2 regions of the Nitratireductor sp. L15S-10 genome follow, and region 1 is predicted to be linked to the other one. Evidence: predicted binding sites of a transcription regulator. Region 1 holds the regulator's gene; the other holds the start of a gene.
What was found. Region 1 encodes PhoB, which activates phosphate uptake and scavenging genes when phosphate is short. Its sites were predicted from a motif close to TGTCATNNANCTGTCAT; they were not measured.
Positions count from the first base shown of each region.

Region 2: a site for PhoB is predicted at 4,791-4,807, ahead of phnF (phosphonate metabolism transcriptional regulator PhnF). Genes of this name have one in related genera too.

Region 1 covers NZ_CP120674.1:682,277-689,579, forward strand. The annotation lists gene pstA (phosphate ABC transporter permease PstA) at 1-1,215, shown strand, start outside; gene pstB (phosphate ABC transporter ATP-binding protein PstB) at 1,229-2,044, shown strand; gene phoU (phosphate signaling complex protein PhoU) at 2,067-2,777, shown strand; gene phoB (phosphate regulon transcriptional regulator PhoB) at 2,815-3,501, shown strand; gene P2W41_RS03310 (hypothetical protein) at 3,588-3,914, opposite strand; gene P2W41_RS03315 (DUF1328 domain-containing protein) at 4,005-4,172, opposite strand; gene P2W41_RS03320 (response regulator) at 4,303-5,097, opposite strand; gene P2W41_RS03325 (NepR family anti-sigma factor) at 5,301-5,507, shown strand; gene P2W41_RS03330 (sigma-70 family RNA polymerase sigma factor) at 5,513-6,064, shown strand; gene P2W41_RS03335 (response regulator) at 6,061-6,459, opposite strand; gene P2W41_RS03340 (Crp/Fnr family transcriptional regulator) at 6,600-7,303, shown strand, end outside; gene P2W41_RS03345 (AI-2E family transporter) at 7,279-7,303, opposite strand, start outside.
Region 2 covers NZ_CP120674.1:3,582,273-3,589,575, forward strand. The annotation lists gene hrpB (ATP-dependent helicase HrpB) at 1-271, opposite strand, end outside; gene P2W41_RS17030 (ATP-binding cassette domain-containing protein) at 271-912, opposite strand; gene P2W41_RS17035 (ABC transporter permease) at 925-2,604, opposite strand; gene P2W41_RS17040 (ABC transporter substrate-binding protein) at 2,653-3,879, opposite strand; gene phnF (phosphonate metabolism transcriptional regulator PhnF) at 4,003-4,746, opposite strand; gene phnG (phosphonate C-P lyase system protein PhnG) at 4,891-5,358, shown strand; gene phnH (phosphonate C-P lyase system protein PhnH) at 5,355-5,966, shown strand; gene P2W41_RS17060 (carbon-phosphorus lyase complex subunit PhnI) at 5,970-7,085, shown strand; gene P2W41_RS17065 (alpha-D-ribose 1-methylphosphonate 5-phosphate C-P-lyase PhnJ) at 7,082-7,303, shown strand, end outside.

The DNA of each region.
Region 1 (7,303 bases):
CAGGCATTGCAGAATGGCAGCCTCACGCCCGGCGGGACTGTCGAATACGCTCTGCCGATGGATGATTTTGCCGATCTTTATCTGAAGGGACTTCTTGCAGCCGACAGCGCCGAGACGGTTCTGGCAACGCCGCAGAGCGTGGCCGTGGAGGGCAACGAAGCGGAACTGCGTTTTTCCGATGACAGCCTGCTCGATGCTGCAAGGGAAGCCGGTGCCCTCGAAGAGGATGGCGGTGCGCTGCGTCTGACGACAGGTGCCGCGTCTTTCATCATCTATCTTGGCGGTGGTGCGGTGAAGATCACCGATCTTGCCCCGGACGCCGATGCTGGCGTGGTTGCACGCGGCCCGGTCCTGGCTTCGGTCTCGGCAGATGCTGCCGGACCCGTCCGCCTGCGGGTCATTGCAACGCCGGAAGGTCAGCGGAAGATCTCCGACCGCGAGATCGTGTGGGTCGACCAACTCAAAGCTGACGGACGCACGGCAAGTGCCTGGAACACACAGTTCTTCTTCGGCGGTGCAAGCCGTGAAGCAGAAATGGCAGGCATCTGGGGCGCGGTTGTCGGCTCCGCTCTGACGATGCTTGTCACACTGGCGCTGTCCTTTCCCATCGGCGTTGCCGCCGCCATTTATCTGGAAGAGTTCGCGCCGAAGAACCGCCTGACCGGCTTTATCGAGGTGAACATCAACAATCTGGCGGCCGTTCCGTCCATCGTCTTTGGTTTGCTTGGTCTCGCCGTGTTTCTGAACTGGTTCAACCTGCCGCGGTCGGCGCCGCTGGTTGGCGGCATGGTTCTGGCATTGATGACCCTGCCGACGATCATCATCGCGTCACGGGCAGCGTTGCGTGCAGTGCCGCCCTCGATCCGTGAGGCGGCGCTCGGTGTCGGTGCCTCGAAGATCCAGACGGTGTTCCATCACGTTCTGCCGCTCGCGATGCCGGGCATTCTGACGGGCACCATCATCGGTATGGCGCAGGCTCTCGGTGAGACCGCTCCACTCCTCATGATCGGCATGGTCGCCTTCATCGTGGATATTCCAGGCGGCTTCACATCGCCGGCCACGGTTCTGCCGGTCCAGATTTTCATGTGGGCGGATTTCCCGGAGCCTGCCTTCCAGCAGAAGACGTCCGCGGCTATCCTGATCCTTTTGGGCTTCCTGATTTTGATGAACGCCGTTGCGGTCGTGTTGCGCAAGCGTTTCGAACGCCGCTGGTAACGGAGTAGGAGAAATGAACATGTTAACGGATGCGGCAGTGGAAGAAGCGGTGCAGAACAGGACGGAAGAGTTGCCCGTGAAGATGCGCGGATCAAAGGTCCGGGTCTTCTACGGCGAAAAGCAGGCGCTCTTCGATGTCGATCTTGATGTCAGGCAGAAGCAGGTAACGGCTTTGATCGGTCCTTCAGGCTGTGGCAAGTCCACCTTCCTGCGCTGCCTCAACCGTATGAACGACACGATCGACATCTGTCGGGTGGAAGGCGAGATCACGCTTGACGGGCAGGACATCTACGACCCGAAGGTCGACGTGGTTGAGCTGCGCGCCCGCGTGGGAATGGTCTTTCAGAAGCCCAACCCGTTCCCGAAGTCGATCTACGAGAACATCGCCTACGGGCCGCGTATCCACGGTCTGGTCTCCTCAAAGAGCGCGCTGGATGAAGTGGTCGAATCCAGCCTGCAGAAGGCGGGGCTTTTCAACGAGGTGAAAGATCGCCTGCATGAACCCGGCACGGGCCTCTCCGGCGGCCAGCAGCAGCGTTTGTGCATCGCGCGCGCCATTGCGGTGTCGCCGGAAGTCATCCTCATGGACGAACCGTGTTCGGCGCTCGACCCCATCGCCACCGCGAAGGTGGAAGAGCTGATCGACGAATTGCGCGAGAACTACACGATCGTCATCGTGACGCACTCGATGCAGCAGGCGGCGCGCGTCTCGCAACGCACGGCCATGTTCCATCTGGGCAACCTTGTCGAGGAGGGGCCGACGGACAAGATGTTCACCAATCCGGATGACAAGCGCACTCAGGATTACATCACTGGTCGCTTCGGCTGACGCACAGATAAGGAACCAGATCATGGGCGAGCACACAGTCAGCTCCTTCGATGAGGAACTCGGTGAGATCGACCGCCTCATTCGCGACATGGGCGATCTCTCCGGTGCGATGACCCGCGCCTCCACCAGTGCCCTTCTTCATTCCGATACCGCACTGGCGCAGCGCGTCATCTCCGATGACACGATCATGGACGCCAAGCAGCGCGACCTCGACGAGCGCGCCATCACGCTGATCGCCAAGCGCCAGCCAATGGCACAGGATCTGCGCAGCGTTGTCGGTGCCATTCGCATGGCCGCCGATCTGGAGCGTATCGGCGACCTTGCGAAGAATATCGCCAAGCGTGTCAGTGCGGTCGGCCAGAGCGCGACGCCGCGCACACTTGCTCATTCCATAGATGCTATGGCGGGCCTGGTGCTGCAACAGGTCAACGCTGTGGTCGAGCACTATGTGAAGCGCGAGCCCGAAGCATTGATCCAGTTGCGTGACGACGATGAGAAAATCGACATTCAGTACACGTCGGTGTTCCGGGAATTGCTCACCTATATGATGGAAGATCCGCGCAACATTACATCCTGTACGCATCTTCTCTTCTGCGCGAAGAATCTGGAACGCATCGGCGATCACGTGACGAATATCGCCGAGAATGCCTATTATGTGGTGACGGGGGAACAGCTTCCGGTCCAGCGGCCGAAGCTTGATGAAACACAGATGACGGTCGATGCGGATGCCTGATCGGCCGTAGCAATACTTTAGGAGAATGCCTTCCATGATTGCCCCCAAGGTCATGGTCGTTGAAGACGACGAACCGCTTTGCGTCCTGCTGAAATACAATCTGGAAGCCGAGGGTTATCAGGTCGAGATGATCTCACGCGGCGATGAAGCTGAAGTGCGGTTGCAGGAAAATGTCCCGGACCTGCTAGTGCTGGACTGGATGGTTCCGGCTGTATCAGGCATCGAACTGTGCCGCCGGCTGCGCATGCGGCCTGAAACCGAACGACTTCCCATCATCATGCTCACAGCGCGCGGCGAGGAAAGCGACCGCGTTCGGGGGCTTTCCACCGGTGCCGACGACTATCTGGTCAAGCCATTTTCGACGCCGGAGTTCGTGGCGCGTGTGCGCGCCCTTTTGCGCAGAGCCAAACCTGAGGTTCTCTCAACGGTTCTCTCTGTAGGCGATATCGTGCTCGATCGGGAATCGCATCGCGTCTATCGGCGCAAGAATGAAATCCGGCTGGGCCCGACCGAATTTCGACTTCTCGAATTCATGATGCAGCATCCCGGCCGTGTCTTCTCGCGCAGCCAGTTGCTCGACAATGTCTGGGGGGAGACGATCTACATCGACGAGCGTACTGTCGACGTTCATGTGGGCCGATTGCGCAAAGCCGTGAATCAGGGGCGGCTCCCCGATGTGATTCGCACCATTCGCGGAGCTGGCTACGCCATTCGAGAGGCGTGACTTCCGCTTATCTCGACTTCCTGTCGAAAATCCTGGAAATAACCCCGGCGCAAATGCCGGGGTTATTTGTTCAAGCCGTAGTGTGATTACTCGGTGAAGGTATTCTTCTGGCGAGCATGCTGGTTCTGAGCAACGGCGAAGCTTGTGGCCGGCTCCAGCGAGGCTGTCAGCTTTCCGTCTTTGGTGATGTCCCATTCCAGCACCGCGTCATCATAGACGAGCGCTGGATCGACAAAGACGCACGTTGCCATCACCCGCGGGGCCTCGCCTTCAAGCTCACGCATGGAGATGGGCTTCTCCGCCTCGCACTCCTCGAACGTTTCATAGACCGGAGCGGGGGCGGGAAGTTCGCGGCATTCAGCCATGTTGCCGGAGCAGCCGACAACCAGAAGAAGCGCAGCGATATGTTCCATGGCGTTCTCCTTTCACTGTCTGCCCGACGCGGAAGCCATGGATGGTCCGCATCGTCGGATGCCGCATTCGTTTACGTCTTTCGTACTTGTTTAACCACGCCCTCTCAGCAGCCCCATTATCAGGGAAATCGCGAGAAGGGCGAGAAAGATGTAGAACAGGATCTGTGCGATCCCCGCGGAAGCGCCTGCAATACCGCCAAAACCAAGGGCGCCGGCGATGAGTGCGACGACGAGGAATATAAGTGCCCAGTAAAGCATTCTGTCTCTCCGTTTAGTTATGGCTGTTAAACGTCCATCCACGATGATTGGTTCCCGGAGAAAGAAAACCGGCAAACAAAAAAGGCCGCCCGAAGGCGGCCTTTCTCATGAAGCCGGTGCTTCTGATGCCTCAGGCGGCCGCGCGAGCCTGGTGGTCGAAGAAAAGCGCCTGGCTGATTAGCGCCTTGACCATTTCCGGGCTGAACGGTTTCGTGACGAGGAAGGTCGGCTCAGGGCGCTCACCTGTCAGCAATCGTTCCGGGAAGGCGGTGATGAAGATCACGGGGACGGTGGCCCCTTCGAGAATCTCGTTCACTGCGTCAAGGCCCGAACTCCCGTCTGCAAGCTGGATGTCTGCGAGGACCATTTTCGGCTGCGTTTTTGCAAACATCTCGACGGCTTGCTTGTGGGTGCGGGCATTGCCGACGACGCGATGACCGAGACTTTCAACCATCTCCTCGATATCCATGGCAATCAGCGGCTCGTCCTCGATAATCAGGATGTCGGTGGCCACCTGGCGGGATATCTCCTCGCTGGCCTCGTGCAACATCGCGTTGATGCCGTTCATATCGGTTTCCAGAATTTCCGCCGCTTCTTCCGGTCGGAAGTTCTCGACGGCCACCAGAAGGAACGCCTGTCGTGGGCGGGGGGCGAGCGACGACAGATTTCTGGAAGCGCGTTGTTCCCATGCGGACGTCGGTGCACTTTCGGGGATCGGCACATCGAGCGTTTCGAAAAGCGATGTGAAAAGCCTGAAAAGCGCGATCTTGTCCGTTGATGCTTCGGGGAAAATGCTTGTGTCGGCGATCAGCGCTTCAAGCGCCGCGGCCACCAGGGCGTCACCGCTCGTTTGCGAGCCAGACACGGCTCTGGAAAAGCGCCGCAGATATGGAAGATGCGGTGCGATACGCGCTGACAAAGTCATGGATTTCAGGTCTCCCTCGTAATGTGGCAATGGGAACAATGCATATTTATGATGGTGAAAACGCGTGTTGCGGGAAAATGTTCCATAAGGAGGGAACGTTTTCTGCTCGGCGGCGTTTTGCCTGCTATGGAAGAGTGGTGGCGCGGGCCAATTCAATTGCGCCCGCTTCATTGGGAGACAGACTATATGGACGAAGACAGGGCATGAATTACGGCAAACCCAACACCCATCGGGGCCCGGACAAGCGCGGAAAGGATAGCGATCCTCTTGGCGCAAACTCCGAGATCGGGCGCAAGCTCAGGCAGTATTACGATGATTTGATAACGGAAGACATTCCGGACCGGTTCAGCGATCTTCTCAACCAGCTGGAACAGAAGAGCAGTGCCAAGACCGCCGGGAACAAGGATTGATATCGATGAGTGTATATCCTGGCTTTCGTGACGATCTTCTGGCCACCGTACCTAGCCTGCGCGCGTTTGCGGTCTCACTTTCAAAGAACGCCGACCGGGCCGATGATCTCGTTCAGGAGGCGCTCGTCAAAGCCTGGGACAAGCAGGCCAGCTACCAGCCGGGCACCAATCTGAAAGCGTGGCTCTTTACGATCCTTCGCAACGAATTCTATTCCCAGATGCGAAAGCGGAAGCGAGAGGTGGAGGATAGCGACGGCGCCATTACAGGGCGTCTGTCTGTCCATCCGGCTCAGGAGGGCTCCGTGGATCTCAAGGATTTCCGCCGGGCGCTGGAGCAACTGCCCGAGGATCAGCGCGAGGCAATCATTCTGATTGGCGCCTCAGGCTTTTCCTATGAAGAGGCGGCGGAAATCTGTGATTGCGCGGTGGGTACGATCAAGAGCCGGGTCAGTCGTGCCCGCACGCGTCTGCAGGAGATCCTCAAGATCACGGGCGAGAACGACTTCGGCCCGGATGCGATCTCGGCCCAGATAACAAACTCCGTCTTTACCGCTTAATCCGAGCGGGAACCGCTTTCATTCGAAGAGCCAATCGCCTGCGCCAACGCCTGGATCAGGTCGCTGTCCTTGTACGGTTTTTCGACGATGGTAATGCCGTTAAAGGGCTCAAAGACCTGATGGCTGGCGGCGTAGCCCGTGGCGAAAATAAATGGAATTCGCCGGCTTTGCAGCAGGTGGGCGAAGTCGTTTGTCCAGTTGTCGGATATCCTGATGTCGAGAATGGCTGTTGAAATCCGCCCGGTTTCAAGCACGTCTGGCTTCAGCGCGTTAAACGAAGTTACGGTCACCACGTCCTCTGCGCCATGTTCCTTGCAGAGCTCTTCGATGTTCATGGCAATCAGGGCTTCGTCTTCGACCAGCAGCACTCGGGCCCCATCGAGGGTTTTTTTCAAATGGGCATCCTTCCGAAACCAGAGAAATTTTCTCCTGAAATCTCATTAGTTGACTGACTTGTCATTAAAAAAAGACATGGTACCAAAGAAGCCGAGGGGATCGGCGGACATGCTTCCGGATCCGCGGATCGAGGCAAGCTGTGACAAAAGAACAAGAACGCGTTCACGCCAGTCTACCGTGTGAAAAGTGCCCCTTGCGGAAACTCGAGCTTTTTCGGGATTTCGACGAGTGTGAACTGGAATTTATCGGCCGCTTCAAAAAAGGTGACCTGGCGGTCAAGAAAGGCGCGACCGTGTTGGTGGAGGGCGCACACAACCCGCACCTTTACACCGTTCTTTCCGGATGGGGCTTTCGATACAAACTGCTTGAAGATGGCCGCCGGCAAATCGTCAATTACGTAATGCCCGGCGATCTTGTCGGTCTGCAGGGCAGCCTGCTGGGCGAGATGAAGCACTCGGTCGAGGCGCTCTCAAACATGGTTTTGTGCGTGTTTGAGAAAGCCGAGCTTTTTTCCCTCTACCGGGAGTTTCCTGAACTTGCCTATGACATCACCTGGATCGCCTCGCGTGAGGAATGCATGCTGGATGACAACCTTCTCACGGTTGGTCGTCGCACAGCATTGGAAAAAGTCGCCTATCTCCTGATGTTCATCCTTGAGCGAAGCCGGCAAAGTGGTCTGACCAGGAACGGCACGGTGTCGCTCACGCAGCAGCATGTGGCTGATACGCTCGGCCTGTCTCTTGTCCACACCAACAAAACCATTGCGCGCCTCGCGGAGCGGGGTCTTTTGAAATGGGAGGATGGTGGCTGCCGGATACTCAATCCGGAGGCCTTGGCCGAACT
Region 2 (7,303 bases), 870 kb from region 1:
GCATGGCATAGCCGACGGTCTCACCCGGCTCTTCGCCAAGGAGTGCCGCCATTCGCCGGGCGGCCGCCCGCGCGGCAAGCCGGCGAGGTTCAAGGAGCACAATGCGCCCGCGCGATGCCCATTGGGCGTCCAGAAGCGCCAATGGCGCAAGCGTCGTTTTGCCGGCTCCGGGCGGTGCAACGAGCACTGCCTTGCCACGGGTCTTCAGTTCGGTAGTGAGCGCCGGCAGCACTTCCGTTACCGGCAGATCGGGCAGTTTCAGCCCCTCCATCACGCGCCAATCCGCACGATGTCACCGCATGCGGCCTCTGCGTCTGCCTCGTCATGCGTGACGAGGAGCACTGGTAGTCCACTGTCACGCGCCTTGGAAAAGACGAGTTCACGGGTCTGCGCACGAAGATCTGCATCAAGCTTGGAGAAAGGTTCATCCAGAAGCAGTGCGCGGGGCGAGGAAACCAGCACCCGAGCCAGCGCTACCCGCGCTTTTTGCCCGCCGGAGAGCGTGGCCGGATCCCGATTTTCAAGCCCTGCAAGGCCGACACCCTCCAATGCATGAGCAACATGCGCTGCACGTTTAGCGCGGCCGCGCACTGCCTCGGGCAGCGCGAACATCAGATTGCCGCCGACACTCATATGCGGAAACAGAAGTGGATCCTGAAACAGCACGCCCATATGCCGGTCTTCGGGTTTGAGCGCCGTCACGTCCACACCATCCACGAAGACCCGGCCCGTGGTTGAAAAAACCGAATCGAGAAACCCTCCGATATAGGCGAGCAGTGTGGATTTCCCCGCTCCAGACGGCCCCATCACGGTCAGGACTTCACCGGGCGCAACCTTCCTGGTGAGTGAGAGAATCTCGCGTCCTTCGAGTGTGATCGCCACCCCATCGATGAAGAGTCCGGTATCAGTCAAATCCGTTTCCGTTCAAACATGCATGTCACGATAACGGCGGAATATCAGCGCCGGCACAATGGTGGCAACGGCAAAGCCCGCGGCCGGCAACAGCATTTGCATGAAGGCATAAATTCCGATCACGCGGCGATTGCCGCCAGAAGCCAGCGCCACCGCTTCCGTGGTGATGGTGGTCAGCCGGCCGGCGCCCACCAGAACCGTAGGAAGATAGAGCCCGATCGAAACGGAAAACCCTATGGCTGCAACCGCAAGCAGCGGCCGCGCCAGCATCGGCAGGCGGATGATAAAGAAGCGCCGGACCGGGCCTTTCCCAAGGCCCGCCGCGATCTGATCATAACGGCGGTCGAAGGCACGCCACGGGTCCCTCAGGCTGAGCCAGGCATAGGGCAGCACGAAGACGAGATGGGCGAAGACAAGCGCTGTCCACGTGGCCTCCATGCCGGCGAGAATGAAGAGCAGTTGAAGCCCGAACAGAAAGGCCACCTGCGGCACGAGCAACGGCAGATAGAGCACCGTAAGCGCTCCGCGCCCCGGCGGTCTTGCGGTCTGGTCCTCTCGTGCGAAGCAGAGTATGGCGATCACCACGGCGATCACCGTCGAGACGAGTGCAACTGACAACGTGGTCGCCAGCGGTTCCATGAGGTTGGGCAGGACGCGCATCCAGTTGCGCAGTTCGAACCGCGCCGGCAGCACGTCGGGGTATTGCCAGAGGCCCGCGACAGACCACAGCGCCAGCGCCGTCATGCCGGCAAAGATAGCTCCCGCCGAAGCGAGCATCACGGACAGCGCGCCTAGCCTCAGGACGCCGTCGCGCCGAAACCGGCGCCCGGCACAGGCAAGACGCTCGCGCACTCGCGCGCCAATCCTCTCCAATCCGATCCAGATGACGACTGCCGCCGCCGTCACGCCCAGTTGCAGAATGGCACCTGCCGAGGCGAGGAAGCGCATGGACAGGTCCGGGTCGTTCATCCAGTTGACAAGCCGCACCGCGAGCGGCGCCGGCGTTGTGGGGCCCAGTATGGCTGCGACATCCACCACCGAGGTGGCGAATGCTATGACGGCGAAGACCGGCAGGCGGATCTGCGGATAGATCGAGGGCCAGAGGCCAAACACGAAGCCGGAAATGCGCCCATATCCCATCGATGCGATCAAAGCCCGCATGCGCGCCGGCTTGACCTGCGGCAGGGCTGCCAGCGTGACGAGCAGTAGAAATGGTATCTCCTTCACGATCAGCCCCGCCATCATCGAAAGGCCGAGGGGATCATGTATGATGAGGAGATCCGGCGGCCGCTGCCATCCAGTCAGTTCCGGCGAGATCATGCGTGCGATCAGGCCGGAAGGCGCGATGAGGAAAGCTAGCGCGAATGCCGTGGCCGCATGCGGCACTGACAGAAGTGGCGACAAGAGATGCTGTATGCGCACAAAAATGCGTGTGCCGCCCCATGCGGCCGTGAAAAGCATCACGGTCAGGAGTGAAAACGCAGCTGTGACGAGCCCCGCCGCAAGGCTCATCAGCGCCGACATAAAGATGGCCGGTTCGGCAAACAGCCTCTGAAATGGTGCAAGGTTAAACGACGTTCCGCCCAAGGCTGGCAGATAGCCGAAGGCAGGCAGGATGGTGCCGGCCAGGCCGGACAAGACCGGGACCGTCAGGAGTCCTATGGCGAGAATGGGACCGAGGCGCGTCAGCATGGGGCCATAGGCTTGAAATGCAACCGAAACACCCGCGTAGCAACCAGGTTAATTGCCAACCCCATAGCGGCGTTTCCACTCGGATTCGATGCGCTCCATCCAGCTTGGATGCGGCTCGTCCAGCGCGGGGCCAAGTTCATCCGGCCGCAATGTCGCAACGCCAAGGTCGATGGCATCGAAGCGGGCGCGCTCTTCCGGTTCCAGCTTGTCGAGCGCAAGGACCGTCGGGTCACCCCAGCGCGCCGGATCCTGCTTGCGGGCCTGCGCCTCCGGTGAAAGGAAAAAATTGGCCGTAACCAGCGCACCCGCCTTGGCCGTAGCGTTGTAGGGGATGGTCAGAAAATGCGTGTTGGAAAGCGTGCCTTCGGGAAAGGTGAAGGAGCGCACCGTGTCCGGCAATTCGCCATTGGCAATGGCATTCGAGGCTTCCGCTGGATTGAAGGCAAAGATGATGTCGAGCTCTGAATCGGCCAGAAGCTGCTTCATCGCCGGGTAATTCTGTGGATAGGCACGGCCCGAGCGCCACATCACCGGGTTGAGCGCGTCGAGATAGTCAAACAGGGGCCTGGTTACCTGATCGAAAGTGTCTTCATCGACCGGCACCTGGAGCATTTCGGGATTTTCGACAGTTTCGGCAAGCACCTGTTTCAAAAACGAAGTGCCTATGAAGTCCGGCGGCTGCGGATAGGAAAAACGTCCCGGATTTTTCTTTGCCCATTTCAGCAGACTGTCCGCGTCCTGCGGCAGGGTGTGCACTTGCGTACGCGCGGAATCGTAGAAAAACACGAGCTTCGCCATGCCCCAGGGGCTTTCCAGCCCTTCGACAGGAACGGTGAAGTCGGTTCGGATGGTCGGCTTGTTTTCGACGTCCACATAGGCCCAGTTGGGCAATTTCTCCGCCCAGCCGGGAGATAGGAGCAACCCCTGCCGTTTCATGGCTGCAAAGTTCTCGCCATTGATCCAGATGAGATCCACCGTCCCGCTCTCATCGCGGCCCGCCGCCTTTTCCGCGACCACGGTGGCGACTGCGCTCGCGGTATCCTCAAGCTTCACATGTCTGAGCGTGACGCCGTAGCGTTCCTTCAGTTCCGCACCGGCCCACTCGATATAGGCATTGATGTTCTGCGACCCGCCCCAGGCGTTGAAATAGACCGTTTCCCCGCGCGCATCTTCCAGAACAGACGCCCAGTCATCGGGATTGGGCCCGCCCTGACCAGCGCTTGCGGAAACGGCACCGAGCGCCAGAATGGCCGTCGAAAAAACAAGTGACCTCACGCAAATCCCCTGACTCGCCCAGAATTGAAATCTCGACGATAGAGCACGCCGTGACTTCGCAAATCAACGCAAACCACCTCGCGCTACGGTCACTTCACGGTGAGCGTCAGGTGAAATGAAGTATCAGCCGGCGGCCTCCGTACCCGCTCCAGGGATGTGCAATTCGATCCGGTCGGCAGCGAAGCGGGTCTCGGAATACTGCACCGGTGAGCCCTCGGTATCCACATTGATGGCGATGGTGACAAGGACGATTGCGCCGGGCGAGAGCTTCAGGTCTCCCAGGTCACCGGCGTCGGCGTGCCGTGCCGTTACCGTCGTGCTCTGGCGCAGATAATCAGCAAGCCCCAGTTCCCTGAAGGCTGCGGTGATCGAGTGCGTGCGCCCAAATGCCTCCGCCATGCCGCAGAACCGTTGCGCATCAAACCAGCTTCGGGCCCGGGAAACGGGCCGTCCGTCAGCGTGCGAGCGTGTTTCGAGCCGGATCACGGGGGAGCCGGGAGCAAGCATCAGAGCGCGCGCGACATCAATCGGCGCCGCTTCGACCGCATGGGCGAGGAGGTCGGCCGCAAGCCCGCGCGACTGGCCGGCCAATCCCTCGGAGAAGCGCGTGCGATTGCGGATGGGATAGGCAAGCCGCTTTCGCCCTTCCACAAAGGTGCCTCGCCCCTGCTCGGCTCTGAGCACCCCCTCCTGAACAAGCGCGGCGATGGCCGTGCGCACCGTGTGACGATTGACACCAAAGCGCTCGGCCAAAGCCATCTCGGGGGGCATACGCCCATCACTGCCAATCGCGCCTTCACCGATCTCGCGTCGCATACGGTCGGCGATCTGCCGCCACAGAGCTACACCGCTGCGCCTTTCAATCATCGTTTCGGCCATCTACACCGCTTTTCTATCTGCTTCGCCCGCATTGTCATCAACACGTCATGGACACTCGGTAGGCAGAAGTCATAATATGTTTAGTTGTCTAGAACAATAGACAAATTTAATGTCGACGAGAATGGAGCCATCATGGTCTCACGACAGGAAAGACAGGCCCTCAACGAGCAACGCCGTGAGGCAATGGCAGTGCTGGCAAAGGCAAATGGAAGTGATCTGCTTGCGCTTTGGAACGAGGCTGGGCTGCCGGATGACGCCAAGATCCTTCGCGGCCCGGAAACCGGGCTCGTAACTGTCCGCGGTCGCATGGGGGGTGGCGGCGCGCCGTTCAATTTTGGCGAAGCCACCGTCACACGCGCCACCGTCAAGCTACCCACAGGAGAAGTTGGGCATGCCTATGCACTCGGCCGCGAAAAAATGAAGGTGCGGGTCGCTGCTCTCATCGATGCGTTGCGCCAGAAGCCGGACCTGCAGGACCAAATCGAGGACAAGATCCTCGGTCCATTGCGTGCGCGCCAGGCTCAGGCCGACGCCACACGCCGCGCAGAAACGGCTGCCACCAAGGTCGATTTCTTCACCATGGTTCGGGGAGAAGACTGATGCTTGATTCCATCGCCATCGAAGGTGGCTTCCAGAAGCCGGTCTTTGACGCGCAGACCGTTTTTCGCGCAGTTATGCAGGCCATGGCGGAGCCGGGCACGATCCACCGGGGAATGGCGCTTGCCAAACCACCCGCACCACTGACACCGGAGGCAGCCGCTGTCGCCCTGGCGCTTTGCGACCAGGACACACCAGTCTGGCTCGATCCGGCACTCGCCGCCGAAGAGGCCGTCCGCGCCTGGCTTGCTTTTCACACCGGCGCACCACTCGCCAACACGCCAGCCGATGCGCATTTTGCGTTCTCCGCCGACCCGGAACACCTGATCGGTCTGGAGAACTTCGCTCAGGGATCGCAGGAATACCCTGACCGCTCGGCCACGCTCGTGCTTCAGGTGAGCGATCTTTCGGGCGGCGAGGAACTGACCCTCAAGGGCCCCGGCATTGAGAGCGTGGCGCGTCTGGCGCCGCGACCACTGCCGCGTCATTTCATCCGCCAATGGGCACAGAACCATGCGCGCTTTCCCCGTGGCGTTGATCTGATTCTGGTCAGCCGCGAGGGCCTTGCTGCCCTGCCCCGCTCCACCCGCATCTCCAGCCAGGAGGCCTGAGCCATGTATGTAGCTGTCAAGGGCGGTGAAGCCGCCATCCAGAACGCACACCGGCTTCTGGCCGATCGCCGGCGCGGCGACCGAAACCTGCCCTCGATCACACTCGAACAGATCGCCAGTCAGCTTTCGCTCGCCGTCGACCGTGTCATGTCCGAGGGCTCGCTCTACGACACGGGCCTTGCGGCACTTGCCGTCAAGCAGGCGCGCGGCGACATGATCGAGGCGATCTTCCTTCTGCGCGCCTACCGCACCACCCTGCCACGCTTCGGCTATTCGCGCCCCGTCGACACGGCGGCCATGCTGGTCGAGCGACGCGTTTCCGCTACCTACAAGGATCTGCCCGGCGGGCAGCTTCTGGGTCCCACCTTCGACTACACGCACCGCCTGCTTGACCCGGAACTGGCTGAAGACGCCGAGCCGGCAGCGCCTGAAGCGCGCAGCGAAGCGGAAGAGGCCATGCCTCGTGTGTCCGACATTCTCGCCAATGAAGGCCTGATCGAGGAAGACGGTTCGCTGCCGGAAGACCGCGAGCCCGGCGACATCACCCGCGAGCCGCCGGAATTTCCCATGGAGCGCGACCAGCGCCTTCAGGCCCTGTCGCGCGGTGACGAGGGGTTCCTGCTGGCGCTCGGCTACTCCACCCAGCGCGGCTATGGTCGCAACCACCCCTTCGCCGGCGAAATCCGCATTGGCGAGGTGGATGTGGAGATCGACGTGCCGGAACTCGACTTCCCGCTCACGCTCGGCCGCATCCGCGTCACCGAATGCCAGATGGTCAACCAGTTCAAGGGTTCGAAGAAGGTACCGCCGCAGTTTACCCGCGGCTATGGGCTGGTGTTCGGCCAGTCTGAGCGCAAGGCCATGGCCATGTCACTGTGCGACCGGGCGCTGCGCGCCAACGAGCTGGATGAAGACATCACCGCACCGGCGCAGGATGAGGAGTTCGTCATTTCGCATTGCGACAACGTGCAGGCGACCGGTTTCGTCGAGCACCTGAAGCTACCGCATTATGTCGACTTCCAGGCCGAGCTTGGTCTGGTCCGCCAGATGCGCCGCGAATACGAGGAGCGCCAAGAGGGCGCAGCCGCAGACACCGAGCGCCGGGAGGCCGCCGAATGAACGCCCACACCGACAACATCGCCCAGTATAACTTCGCCTATCTGGACGAACAGACCAAACGCATGATCCGCCGTGCGATCCTCAAGGCCATCGCCATTCCCGGCTATCAGGTGCCATTCGCCAGCCGCGAAATGCCGATGCCCTATGGCTGGGGCACTGGCGGCGTGCAGGTGACGGCATCGATAATTGGAACGGACGATGTGCTCAAGGTCATCGAT